2 regions of the Paenibacillus vandeheii genome follow, and region 2 is predicted to be linked to the other one. Evidence: riboswitches for the same ligand, from Rfam matches in the RefSeq annotation. Region 2 holds a riboswitch; the other holds the start of a gene.
The links. A riboswitch is a leader RNA that binds a small molecule or an ion and turns the genes downstream of it on or off. The one in region 2 is predicted to bind glycine.

Region 1: it holds a riboswitch for glycine, as region 2 does, so the genes downstream of both, gcvT (glycine cleavage system aminomethyltransferase GcvT) here and sdaAB (L-serine ammonia-lyase, iron-sulfur-dependent subunit beta) in region 2, are expected to answer to the same signal.

What each region holds. Positions count from the first base shown of each region.
Region 1 covers NZ_JAROCD010000015.1:71,504-78,805, forward strand. The annotation lists gene P5G61_RS26040 (BglG family transcription antiterminator) at 1-2,094, opposite strand, end outside; gene P5G61_RS26045 (PTS mannitol transporter subunit IIBC) at 2,094-3,560, opposite strand; gene gcvH (glycine cleavage system protein GcvH) at 4,044-4,433, opposite strand; glycine riboswitch at 4,781-4,904, shown strand; glycine riboswitch at 4,908-5,008, shown strand; gene gcvT (glycine cleavage system aminomethyltransferase GcvT) at 5,207-6,343, shown strand; gene gcvPA (aminomethyl-transferring glycine dehydrogenase subunit GcvPA) at 6,340-7,302, shown strand, end outside.
Region 2 covers NZ_JAROCD010000007.1:167,807-175,108, reverse strand. The annotation lists gene P5G61_RS15485 (YhgE/Pip domain-containing protein) at 1-599, opposite strand, end outside; gene sdaAA (L-serine ammonia-lyase, iron-sulfur-dependent, subunit alpha) at 862-1,812, opposite strand; gene sdaAB (L-serine ammonia-lyase, iron-sulfur-dependent subunit beta) at 1,802-2,491, opposite strand; glycine riboswitch at 2,604-2,745, opposite strand; glycine riboswitch at 2,750-2,873, opposite strand; gene P5G61_RS15470 (MFS transporter) at 3,211-4,488, opposite strand; gene P5G61_RS15465 (phosphotransferase enzyme family protein) at 4,518-5,609, opposite strand; gene pstB (phosphate ABC transporter ATP-binding protein PstB) at 5,838-6,593, opposite strand; gene pstA (phosphate ABC transporter permease PstA) at 6,606-7,302, opposite strand, start outside.

The DNA.
Region 1 (7,302 bases), on a different contig from region 2:
TCCAATTTCGGTTTTGCTGCGGTAAAATCCCGCAAGTTCTTGGGACAAGTAATGAATAAGGTCATCCCGGTTGCCTTTTTCAAGTAATGTAATCATTTCTTCCTGCAACAATAGCGCACTGATCTCACTCAGTACCTCCAAACTTTCCTTCGATAGCTGTCTCGGTCCAAGCATCAAGAGCACATGGCTAACACCTGCTGGGTCTTCCGGCGTGCGCAGAAGCGGCTCTGTCAGTTGGAAAAGCGTGATTGAAGGACTGTGAATGCCGTCACTGCGTGTATGAAACAGCGCGAGGGAAGTCCCGGGAATTTTCTGGCTTCCAACCGCTTCACGCTCCTCCAGCAGCCTAGCAATCTCTTCTGGATTGTTCAACACACCAGATTGATGCAAAACGCTGCACATGGCGTAGGCCGTTTTGAAAAATCCGATCTCTTGATTATCCAGTGGGAACACCTGAAACTTGCCGATAATCTGTACAATTTCAATCAGGGTGGCTTCAAGCCCAACCGGATCGTTAAATCGACCTGTTGACCTTGACTCTGCTTCAGGTGGGGGACTATGTTCCCGCTGAAGCGTCGTTGTCCTGATGAAGTGCCTTAAACGTTCACTTTCTTCTGCCGTCAGTAGTGGGCTCACCTTGTAGTATTGATGTTTATCCATTGGCAGATCCACGGTAGAGAGAACCAAATCATATTCCGTCTTCGGTATACGTGCGGCTTCATACCATGACACGCTGTCCACAATCCGAATCTCGGGAATTTCCTTGGACAGACGGCTCGATAACATTCGCGAAGATCCGATTCCGCTGGTACAAACGACGACAGCCCTGATTTCTCTCTTCAGCACCCGCAGCCGTTCAATGGAAGCACCGAAGTGCATCACCAAAAATCCAATCTCCTCATCCGGCACATCCGTATTGGGCCAAGCCTCTCGCACCGCTTTCTTTACATCCTCAAATAATGATTCATAATCCTTGCGGATCTGCTGAAGCAACGGATTACGGATGAGCTGCCGTCCATCCATTCGTTCCAGTACCGGCTCCATGTGAGCAATTAGACCCTCACGCAGCAGCCGATCCTCATGAAACGAATAATGGGTATTCTCTTGCATTCGATCTGTGAGAGAACGAACCATGTCGAGTAAGACCAGGTCGTCTATGGGCAGCAGACGTGAGGAATGAATCGATTGCTCGATTTCAATCAGCAGTTTGTGAAAATAAGCCTGCTCCTCGCCCACAAAATCAATTCCAAGCTGGGCAGACAGAACACCGCACAAACGGGAAGCCAAATATTCTGGTACCTTCCCCTTGTCGCCTTGCAGCGAATTTCCAACGTCTTTTTTATCCAGTTGAGAGCCCCGACCAATACCAAAGCCCTTACGGATACGCACAACCGCTACAGACAATTGAATCAGCAGCTTCATGTATTGACGCTCCGGAATATTTTCCAACCACTCAATATCCGGCTGCCACAACGCATTTTCGACCGTAAGTACATCCTCATGTCCAATCATTTCCAATAGTTTACTGTTTACTTTGGAAACGCCCTGCTCCGCTTGCCTACCGAACAAATCAGATTCATCCAGATATTCAAGAGCGAGCGCAGAAATAGCCATGCGATGAGCCCACTCGCTTCCATTGATCTTGACCCCATATCCGCGCCTGCGAACCAGCTTCAAGCCTGCCAGATGAATGCGTGGCTCCAGATCGTCCAGATCATTGCTCGCCGTAGACACGGTTACCTTAAGATCTGAGGCCAGCGCAAGCAGCTTCACAGGCTCGGACTCATCCAGCAAAATACAAAGCATGAAGAGTTTACGCTCTTCGGGCGTAAACTCTACATATTCGTTAAGCTCAAGTTGTTGGCGCAATACGGCCAAATCATCGGAACCGGGATCAATTCGGACCCCGGTTCCCGATTTTTTTTCCAATCTCATGCCAAGGGGCTCAAGCCATTGTTCAATCATCTGCAACTCCCGATGTACGGTACGGGTACTTACTTTGACCGCAACAGCTATTTCGCCAGCAGTTACCTCATGCGGATGCTCCAGCAGGAACTCCACGATCTCACGCTGTCTCCTTGTAATATTACTCATCAGGAGTCGGATTTGAGGCGCTCCACCAGTGCCTCGTATTCAGGACTCTTCAGGAAGTTATCGATGGAAATATGCTCTGCATTTGGAGCCACGGATTTGGCCCGGTCTGTCAATGTTTTCTGTGTGATGACGATGTCGGCATCTTGCGGAATCTCACTGATCGCCGTGTTCGTTACAGCGACATCCACACCGGCTGCCTTCATTTTCTTCCGCAGAATTGATGCACCCATGGCACTCGAACCCATTCCTGCATCACAGGAGAAGACAATTTTGTTTATGTCCGTTTTTACGGCCGCAGAAGCAATATCAGCCGCACGGTCAGCTTCCCGATTGTCTTTATCAACGGTGAGGTTACCCGTTTTGCCCTGATTTTTCATATCTTTCATACGACTGGATGCAGTATCCAGATCTTCGTCATCCTTCTGTTTGCCTGTTTTGAGCAGCACAGATGCCACAAGGAAGGAGATGATCGCAGCTACGGCTACCCCTGCAAACATGCCAAGATATCCACCCTTAGGTGTTAACAAAGAGTAGGCAATGATACTACCCGGTGACGGTGCTGAAACCAAACCAGCTCCTGTCAGCATAAAAGTCAATGTACCCGCTACACCACCAGCCATCGCAGCCAGAATCAGTATCGGTCTCATCAGAATATAAGGGAAATAAATCTCGTGAATCCCGCCAAAGAAATGGATAATTACAGCACCTGGAGCGGAAGATTTAGCTGATCCCCGACCAAAGAAGCAGTAGGCCAGCAAAATGCCGAGTCCAGGACCTGGATTGGATTCAAGCATGAATAATACCGATTGTCCCAGTTCTCTTGCCTGATCCGTACCAATCGGTGTCAGAATCCCATGGTTGATTGCATTGTTCAGGAATAATACTTTTCCTGGCTCAATGATCAGATTGACCAGCGGGAGAAGACCAGCATTCATCAAGGTTTCTACCCCAGCCGATAACACCTTGCTAATCGCTTCAACGAAAGGCCCGATGCCTTTAAGGGCTAGAAGGGCCAAGATCCCACCAATAATACCAGCGGAGAAGTTGTTAACCAGCATCTCAAACCCAGATTTAATTTTGCCATCGACAGCCTTGTCAAATTTCTTAATGACCCAGGCTCCCAATGGTCCGGCAATCATGGCACCAAGAAACATGGGGATGTCACTACCGACAATAACCCCGATGGTCATAATCGCACCGACTACACCACCACGTTGGCCGTGTACCATGGTACCGCCCGTGTAACCGATAAGTAAAGGCAGCAAATATTTGATCATTGGATCAACCAGCAATGCAAAATCTGCGTTAGGGAACCATCCTTTTGGAATGAACAATGCCGTAATCAAACCCCAGGCGATAAATGCACCCATGTTCGGCATAACCATACCGCTCAGGAAACGTCCAAACTTCTGAACGCCGACCCGTATTCCTCCGCTTTTTCCGGACTTTGCGTCCACTGAACTCATACTAAAAACCTCCTCAACATATTAAACCTTAATTCCACTGAATTTTGACACGATGATCCAGACGAACGAAGGTACAAATCTGTAATGAATCTTGATTTCACAGACATATCGTAAATGAAAACGGTATCTTCTACAATGAAATGAAAACCTACTTCCGTCATGAACGTTGATGACAAGATTTAAATTTGAAGGATTGTCCCATTTTAAACCGTGGATATGGAATAGAACCTGTTATTCCCTTTCATGTATCATACCCACGAATTGCCCCATTTTAATGACAAATGAAATTGTAAATTTATTCTATTTTAAAACAAAAAGCGCAATTGCTCAGCCCGTTACAGGTGAGGCAATTGCGCCTAAGTATTCTCCGGATTAACAGGATTACCATCCGGATCTATAATCAATCGATTCATTCTTTTCAAGTTACACGGAATCGGGCCTGAGGCTGAAATTCAGTCTCCAGCGGAGAATGGAACCCTAGTTTTATTCCGTATGTTTACGATACGCATCCGCATTCATCAATGTGGACAGTGCCGCTGTCAAATCGCCCTCAACACGGATTTCGATCATCCAGCCTTCCTCATATGGAGAGTTATTAACCAGCTCCGGGGAATCCTGCAATGCCTCATTTACAGCAACAATTGTTCCACTTACAGGAGAAAACAAATCCGAAACGGTTTTGACGGATTCAATTGTTCCAATGCTGTCTTCCGCCTTTACATCCGATTCTAGGTCAGGCAATTCTACAAACACAATGTCACCCAGCTGATGCTGCGCGAATTCGGTAATGCCAATACGTACGGTATCCTCCCCTACGGTCTGCACCCATTCGTGCTCTTCACTGTACAGGAAATCACTTTTCAATTCGCTCATCGATATCCGCCTCGCTTTTCATTAAATGAGTGCATGCGCTTCTTTGACCTTAACCTTTTTCCCAAAACATAGCGTATGATATTTTAGAATCAAATGTCAAGATACCTTACAATTTATTTGATTTTCTTCCTTATATGCCTGTAACTCTATTGGACTCTCTCTACATATAATGGTGAATATTAGAAAAGTAAGCGTACTCTTTAAAAATATACGAACATTACAGAATTATCTTGAAATATCATTCGGATTTTTTGTTGATTTCTATGATATCGTTCTTGACATCAATAGTCGATTCAGGCTTTAATGAGAGTAGTAAATATGTTTATTGGTCTATGCAATACCCGCGGATGAATGTAAAGGGAGAGATTACCCTTGACACCCGAATCAGGGTGTACATGCGGTAACGCCGAAGGAGTAAACCACCGACAAGCGGGAGGTGAATCTCTCAGGCAAAAGGACTTTTACGGGACGCAACTCTGGAGAGCATCTATTCGCCCTGCGTGGGCGTTAGGATCACCCAAGGGGAAACCTGCTGCATCATGCGGCGGGGTAACTCTCAGGTACCAAGGACAGAGCCTAAGAATACAGCGTGCTTCTGGCATGCCGGTTCTTTGGCCTGTCCTTTTCCTTTTTCCCAAAAAAACGAAAACAGGTTATAGAGCGGCGCTGCCTATAGCGTCCTTACCTTACTTTGACAATTAAATGTTGATGACAGATTCATTGATCCACGGTTATACACTCGGCCTGTTGACGGCCCATGACGAGGTGATTGGATGTCCGATTTGCTTAGAACCCCACTCTTTCCACTCTATCAGCAGTATGAAGGCGTACGATGCATTGATTTTGGTGGCTGGGAGCTCCCGGTACAATTCAGCGGAATTCAGAAAGAGCATGAAGCGGTGCGAGAACGTGCCGGATTATTTGATGTATCCCACATGGGTGAATTCACTGTACAAGGTGAACACGCGGAAGCTTTTTTACAGCACATGACGACCAATGATGTAACAACACTCGTTCCCGGTCAGGCTCAATACACGTTAATGTGTTATCCGGATGGCGGCGTGGTCGATGATCTGTTGATCTATAAACTGAAAGACCAGCATTATATGCTGGTGGTTAATGCCTCCAACATTGACAAGGACTGGGCATGGCTGCAGCAGCACATGTCGCCAGGCGTAACGATGACTAATGATTCCAAACAAACGGCGCTGCTTGCCCTGCAAGGTCCACTTGCTGTGGATATTCTCGCAAAGGTGACTGACACTGATGTGTCTTTGATTGAGCCTTTCCGTTTTGTACCGAATGCAAAGGTATGTGGCGTTACATTGCTGTTATCCCGCACCGGATATACGGGTGAAGACGGATTTGAGCTCTATGTTCCTGCCGAACAGGCTGCTGTGGTCTGGAACGGATTGATGCAGGCGGGAGAAGGTTTCGGACTCGTTCCGACCGGACTGGGTGCCCGGGATACGCTGCGCTTTGAAGCCAAGCTTCCCCTGTACGGACAGGAACTGTCTGCAACCATCTCGCCGCTGGAGGCTGGCGTTGGCATGTTTGTGAAGCTGAATGCCGGGCCGTTTATCGGACATGAAGCCTTGTTGCAGCAAAAAAATGACGGGCCTGCCCGCAAGCTGGTCGGCATCGAAGTACTGGAGCGCGGTATTCCTCGCCCCCATTATCCGATATACGCCGAAGGCGTACAGATCGGTGAAGTAACCACAGGCACCCAATCCCCTACGCTGAAACGCAATTTGGGGCTGGCCTTGATTGACAGTAAATATGCTGCACTGGGTACCCCGCTGGAGATTGAGATTCGTGGCAAGAAACTGAAAGCCGAGGTCGTGAAGACCCCTTTTCATAAACGGACACGTGCGCCAAAGACACCTACTCAAGGAGCTGATCAAGCATGAGCAAGCACCGCTACATTCCCATGACCGAGCAGGATCAGAGTGCCATGCTGGCAACCATCGGTGTGGAAACAATTGAGGATCTGTTTCATGACATTCCACAGGAGATTCGCTATCAGGGTGAACTGCCTGTTTCCTCCAAACTGGATGAATATGCACTGACACGTCATATGTCGAAGCAAGCGGCAGCGAATGCCAACTTCGAGACACACGCCAGCTTCCTGGGTGCAGGCATTTATGATCATCATGTTCCCTCCGTCATTAATCATGTCATCTCCCGTTCCGAGTTCTATACCGCCTATACACCTTATCAACCTGAAATCAGCCAGGGAGAATTACAGGCGATTTTCGAGTTTCAATCCTACATCTGTGAGTTGACAGGCATGGCTGTAGCCAATGCCAGCATGTACGATGGTGCAACTGCATTTGCAGAAGCAGGCAACCTGGCCGCAGCAGCAACCCGCCGCAAACAGCTGATTGTGTCACGTACCGTGCATCCCGAGTCCCGTCAGGTATTGCAAGCTTATGCCCACGGCCTCAATCTGGAGATTGTTGAGATTGGGTATCAAAATGGTGTAACAGACTGGGATGCCCTGCAAGCCGCCGTGTCCGATGACACCGCAGCTGTCATGATTCAGAGCCCGAACTTCTTCGGCGCCGTGGAAAATGTAAAACAGGCCGCAGATCTTGCGCATGCGCACAAAAGCCTGCTCGTGGTCAGCGCCAACCCGCTATCGCTGGGTCTGCTGGAAGCCCCAGGCAAGCTGGGTGCTGACATCGTCGTTGGCGACGCACAGCCCCTTGGTATCGCCGCTTCACTTGGCGGCCCAACATGTGGATATTTCGCCGTATCCCAGGCTCATATGCGCCGGATTCCTGGCCGAATTGTAGGCCAGACCACTGACCGCAACGGCAAGCGTGGTTTTGTACTCACGCTGCAAGCACGTGAACAGCATATTCGT
Region 2 (7,302 bases):
ATCAGCATCGGCACCATCGAAAAGGCAAAGTTTTGAACTGGATTCAGCCGTTCCACTTCTGCCTCCACCCGGGAAGATAACCCCAGCGCCAGCGCATTTGCCTGATCGGAAGCCATACCCGATTGATCCAGCACTCCACGAATGCCATTTTGCTGTACTTCACGGTTCAACGTCGCTGTAACTTGTGCGGATACGTTCTGCATCACACTTTTCACGGTAGCTACGTTGGATTCATTCATCACATACTTCACCTTCACCGGTTGCGATAAATCTCCCGCCTGCTGCATGAAACCCGATGGAATCTCAATAATCATGTATACATCCCGGTCGGTTAACAGCTGTCTGGCTTCTTCCATCGATGCGGATGGTTTGATCACAAAGCCAAGTCCTGCTGCAAGAGACTTGGCTACATGCTCAGCCTCAACCCCATCTTCATTCACAATGGTCACCGCAAGCTGAGTCATCCGTGCATTAACCTGATCATACCCACTAAGCCAGATGGTATTAAAAAAAACCTGGAATAATACGGCCGTAATCAACCCGACAATCGTAGCTCCATTTTTCATAAACAGAAGACTCGTTTGAAAAACACGTTTCATCTTATTCATCTCCTTAGGTTGTATTACGTTATTTAGCTTTTCTATATATCATATTGATATATGTCAGTTATTAATATATCTAATCGATACATAAACATCAATACCCATTTATTTTTCTTTTTTTGGAACAGCAAAAAAAAAAAAAGCCGATACGCCTCTTCATCAGGAAGAATTCGTATCGGCTTTCATATCAAGATGGGAGCAGCATCGACGTTTATGATCCAGACTCCGAGTTAATTCAGTTCATGTTCGTTCATGGTTGTCATGCCTTAGGTTCAGGTTTGTTTTCAGCAGGGGACTCAGACTCCGCTTCAACTTCAGGCTCTGCACGCTTTGCCTTCGGTTTGGCGAGCTTCTCCATCATTTTCCGTCCCGTTGGTGTTTGAGCCAGCCCACCTTGGGCCGTTTCACGGTGCCTGCTTGGCATGGCACTGCCTACTTCAAGCATGACATCAATGACTTCGTCAGACGGAATGGCACTTCGTACCCCGGCCAGCGCCATGTCGGCCGCAGCCAACGCGGTTACGGCACCCAGTCCGTTACGGATGATGCACGGAATTTCCACGAGGCCTGCGACGGGATCGCAGATAAGGCCCAATGTGTTTTTTAACGCAAGACCTACTGCATGAACCACTTGCTCCGGCGTCCCTCCACGCAGCTCCACCATCGCTCCAGCGGCCATGCCGATGGCAGAACCCACTTCAGCCTGACAGCCGCCCTCGGCACCGGAAATAAATGAATTGTTGGCAATGACATAACCGATCGCTCCCGCACAGAACAGACCGTTCACCAGATGCTCGTCACTCCAGCCAAAACGCTCCTGGGAGCTGATAAATACACCTGGAATGATACCACAGGAACCGGCTGTCGGTGTCGCTACGATTCGGCCCATGGATGCGTTCACTTCCGATACACAAAGGGCATACGCCATGGCTAGTGCAGATGCATCTCCAGAGCAAGTCTCGCCTTTACGAATGTACTCGGCCATTTTTTTGCCGTCTCCGCCAGTCAAGCCGCTGCGTGATGTCGTATCTTCTGTCAGCCCTTTGTGCACAGCTTCCTTCATCACCTGATAGTAATCCGACATCTGCCGCACAACATCCGCTTTCGGGATATTCGTCTCCTGAACCTGCTCTTCGATCATCAGCTCGGCAATGGTTTTGGACTCTGCTGTACAGATGGTATTCAGTTCATGTAGATGTTTAAACCGCATCCGGCTCGACCCCTCTCTTCAAATCAATCACGCGAATGTCCAGCATATGATCCAGCGACCGCAGACGGTTTAACATCTCAGGATTCGGCACACCATCCATCTCCATCGCTGTCAGCGCTTCACCATCCCGGGCTTTCCGATCCACTTGCATGTACCCGATGTTCACACCTGACGAACTGATTGTGGAGGTTACGGAGGCGAGCACCCCTGCTTTGTCCGAATGGCGCAGCACAAGTGTCGGAAACTCTCCGCTGATCTGTACACGAAAATCATTCAATGCATGTACCGACACACTACCACCACCAATGGAAGCACCGATTAGTGAACATTCGCGGTCTCCGTGCCATAACTCAATTTTGACCGTATTAGGATGAGGAGCAGGCAGACCACTTGTAAAAAACTCCACCTCCATACCCGCTTCCTCTGCATATTGCTCTGCATCCGGTATACGGGGATCATCGGTTACATAATCAAGCAAGCCACCGATCAATGCGAGATCCGTACCATGCCCCTGATACGTATCGGCGAAGGAGCCATACAGCGTTAAACGGGCACGTTCAGGCGTGCACCCCAACCACTGACGGGCAATTCGACCCAATCTTGCTGCTCCAGCCGTATGTGAACTTGATGGACCTGTCATGGACGGACCAATAATTGAAAAAACGTCTTTAAAACGCATCGCAAACCCTCCATTTATAATCGTCATTTTCATCCAGACATACACCCATAATGTTCCTTTATTACTGAATGATGACATAAGAAAAGGACAGAAGAAGGCCTTAAGGCCCTCTCTCTGTCCTCGATACCTGAGAGTTTCATGATAAGAAGCGCGGCGGATTGATGCATGCCCTGTATTCACAGGTAATGTCCCCTGCACACCGTGCTGCTTGACCATATACCCCTTGGGTGGCGCAGATCGCGCACTCTCCAGAGTTGCGTCCAACGATGGTACATTTACCTGAGAGATTAACCACTGCGCCGGGTGCGTAGCAGCTTGCTCCTTCGGTGCCCGACAGCTGCCTTTTTACTCGGCATGCCCAGGACTCTCCCGCTCGCTATCATTCGCTTGTATGGAACCATTCTGATCGTGTACCAGAACGATAATTGAAGTTTTTATTACTTTCTCATTAAGATTAATCGACCGGAAGATCAGTGTCAACAAACTTAACGATTTCTTTGTGAATATTTACTTTTTTCCATTTCATACACAGAATAAATCAACAATTTGTAAACTTTTATCACATGAATGTGTTAATGCGTTTCATTCAGAAAGCGTATACATTCGTTTGTTTCTATGAGCAATATCTGTGATTAGTACTATCTATGTTAAGATCCACAGAACGGTTCGGGTATTCAGGCAACCATTATTCTGTACTAGAATTGCCGTATTTCTGCCTGTCACCCCACCACCGCCTTGGGCTTCGCCGGTTCATCGTAATACCTGCTTCGGGAAGGAAACATGCTCGTCACCCACAATCCCAACGCTGCCAGCACCATCACACCAGATACAACCGTATATACCATACGAAGCGACAACTGCTCTGCCACCACGCCTGCAACCAAAATGGAAACCACCTGCAGCACGCTTAACACCAGTCCAAGTATACTGCTCATACGGCCCATCAGATCGACAGGGATATTATTTTGATAAAAGGTAACCAGGCCCGTATTCGCCAGTGCCGAGCACAGACCAAGCAGAATAAAAGCAAACGCCGCCAGTTCAAACGAGAACGAACGGGCGAACAGGAAATAACCTAGCGCGACCAGAAGCACACCGCCACCCATCATGTGACGGATCGGCAAATGTTTGGCGAACAGCCAAACCAGCATGGAGCCTGCCAAATAACCAATCCCCGTGATACTCATCAAAGCTCCGTACTGCGATTCAGGCAGGTTCATCACCTGACGGATAAACACCACTTCCTGCGCATCGAGCGACATGCCGACCACCAGAATGATCTGAAACAGGGCATATATACCGACCACGTAGCTCGACTTCCGGCTAAAGCTCAGTACAGCCTTCCAATCCTGGGCAATCAACCAAGGTGTCAGCCTGTTTCCCTTCCCTTGATTCTGTTCTCCAAAGCCCAATTTGGGAAGAAACAATAGAATCACAGCAGAAGCAGCAAAGGAAACCGCATTGGCATAAATGGCTGCAGCCGGAGATAAATATATCAGCATCACTCCCGCGACTGCCGGACCGGTAATAAATGCACCTGAGCTGATTAGGGCTTGCAAGGAGTTGAAGCGCTTACGCCTTTCAGCGGGTACCAGCCGGGTAATGTACACCTGAGAGGAAGGGACGAATATGGAGGAAGACATACTGATCAGAAACATCACTGTATACATCATCCATAGGCTGGACATCAGGGGGAGCGTTGCCACCAACACTGCCCTTAGAATATCAGCACCAATCATCAACTGTCGCTGATCATAGCGATCAATCAGACTGCCTGACCATAACTTCGTGCACACCGAAGCAATCGGCGAGATAATCCACAATCCTGCGACTGCCGCCGGGGACTGTGTCATATTCAACACCATCAGGTTAATCGCCACAATATATATGAAATCACCCAAATTGGATATGCCCACACCGCCAAGTAGCAATCCGGCATGCTTCCAGCCACCAGACGGACTCTTCGAAGCAACTCTTTTTTCATGAATGTTATTCATAGCGCTTCCCACCCAACAGAATTCACAAATTATAACTCATAGAAGATACTCTCATTGTGTACATAGGGTCTGCAAAATTTGCTGCAAATAAGAGGCATTCGCTCTTTCATCCATTCGTACCTTGACTCATTCTCCATCTGAAATGCGAAATAGCCAAACGTAAAGATTAGCATGAACCCTTCCATTAACCGAATATCACGGTTCGTCAGTGGTTCTGTCTGCTCCGTATAACCTGATAGGAAGATATCCCGTTCCTCCCGATTGAATATCGTAGCTGCCCCGCCGGCATCAAAAAGATAGTAGCCATAACCGTATAAACAAAAATCAATCATGGATATGCCCTGATCCGTCACCAGCAGATTGCCGCGGGTAATATCCGCGTGAATCACTCCCCAGGTCTCGGCAGTGTGCGGATACGTTTCGAGTTGCCTGTTAATGTTCTCAAACGTCTCACGGATCAGATCGAAATCTTCAGGAGTAAAGATGCCACGTCTAACGCCCTCCTCCAGCTGCTCCAACATGACCAGATTCTCTTTGATCGAGCCGTAGGCAGGCCTTACTCCCGTTGGATCCAAGGCGGGGCTATCGGTATAGACCTCTGGGATGATCGCCTTATCAGCGTGCTGTTCATGGTCATTCACCTGCAGTCCGCCTTCAGACTTCTGTGAACCCACCTGTGGCTTGGGAGCTTCCTCTGGTCTTCGTCCATATTGATGCAGCGTCTGCAACTGTACGCCCAAATTATGAATCTGTGCTGTCGTCAGACGTTCTCCCTGTTTGATATCCCTGCCCTCGATCCATTCCAGGACAGTACAACAGATCTCTTCTCCTGCTTCGTCCAACCAGGCAGTGACCCACTCTCCCGATGTATTGCGTACAGGTGTCTGCACTCGCAATGGGCTGTTAGCCCGTAATTCATGAAGCAGATTCATCTCCGCTTCAAGAGCAGGTCTTGTATGCTGGATGCCCGTCATGCTTGCAAAAGCGGCTTTATGTATACGCAATAAAAACTTCTGTCCGGTTACATCATCCACCACCTGGTACGTTAGATTTTCATTATGTCGGATAAAGGAAACGGATGGCTTTTCTATAGAATAAAGCGAAATAATTTCAATTGCCATGATGTCATGGGATATCTTATGGGTAGTTATGATCCACATCTCCTTCTCTTATCAAATTAAAGGTGGCGCTTACAAATATCGTAGCATGATTGTTTTTATTTTGGCAAACTATTCCATATGTAGAATTACATAAAAAAAGCATAACCCCCGAACTGTCTCGCCCGGGTGTTATGCTTCCTTCTATCTCTATAGATCTATCTCTATCTCATACTCCATCCAATATAACAATTAACCGAAACGTCCCATAATATATTCCTGCGTCAGACGGTTGTCCGGGTTGGTGAAAATATGCTCCGTATCTCCGTGCTCAATCATGCTTCCCAGATAAAAATAAGCCGTATAATCCGAGATGCGTGCCGCCTGCTGCATGTTATGGGTAACGATCACGATCCGCAGCTCTTTCTTGAGCTCCGAGATCAATTCCTCCACCTTGCCCGTAGATACCGGGTCAAGCGCAGATGCCGGCTCATCAAGCAGCAAAATCTGCGGATCAACCGACAACGCGCGAGCGATACAGAGCCGCTGCTGTTGTCCACCTGAAAGGGCCAGTGCAGACTCATTCAGTCTGTCCTTCACTTCGTCCCAGAGCGCAGCGCGACGTAGGCTTTTTTCCACAATTTCATCCAATGCCTTCTTACTCTTGATACCACGGTAGCGGGGGCCAAACGCGATATTGTTGTAGATGGACTTGTGGAACGGGTTGGGCTTCTGCCACACCATGCCAATCTTTTGGCGAAGCTTGATCACATCCGTACCCGGCTCATTCAGATCATTGCCGTCCATCCAGATATGTCCCTCCGTACGGGAACCGGCAATCTCGTCGTTCATCCGGTTCAACGACCGCAGGAACGTGGATTTACCACAGCCGGATGGGCCAATGAGGGCTGTTACACTGGCTTCAGGGAAAGTCAGGCTGATCTGCTTCACAGCCTGAAAATGCCCATAATATATGCTTAACTGTTCCGTACCGAAAGGTATGGCCATGTTGGTTCCTCCTTATTTCGAAGCTGTCATTCGGCGGTAGACTACCCGACCGATCCAGCGTGCACTCAGATTGAACGCCAGCACGAGAAGTACAAGCACGGCTGAAGCGCCAGCTGCTACTTCTTTGGAGTCTGGGCCAATGCCTTCACTGTTTACTTTCCAGATGTGCACCGCCAGCGTCTCTGCCGGACGCAATGGATTGATCGGCGATCTTGGACTCGTTGGATTCCAGTCCGTGAAGTCCAGCGGTGGACTACTCATACCCGCTGTGAACATCAGAGCTGCTGCTTCACCGAAGATCCGGCCCGATGCCAGGATCGTACCCGTGATTAAACTGGGCAATGCAACAGGCAGCAGAATGGAAGTGATAATCTTCCATTTGGACAATCCGAGTGCAAGACCCGCTTCCTTCTGCTCTTTCGGAACGGCCCGGAACGCTTGCTCCGTTGTCCGTACCATGAGTGGAAGATTGAATATAGCCAAGGCCATGGCACCCGATAACAGGGAGAATCCGAGACCAAATGTATTAACAATCAGCAAGAGTCCGAACAAACCAATAACGATAGACGGGAATGAGGATAACACTTCCACAACCAATCGAATAAAGCTTGTAATCCGGCCAGGCTTGGCGTACTCGGCCATATAAATACCGCCGCCCCAGCCAAGGGGGATGGTAATAATCAAGGTCAGAACAAGCAGGAAGATCGAG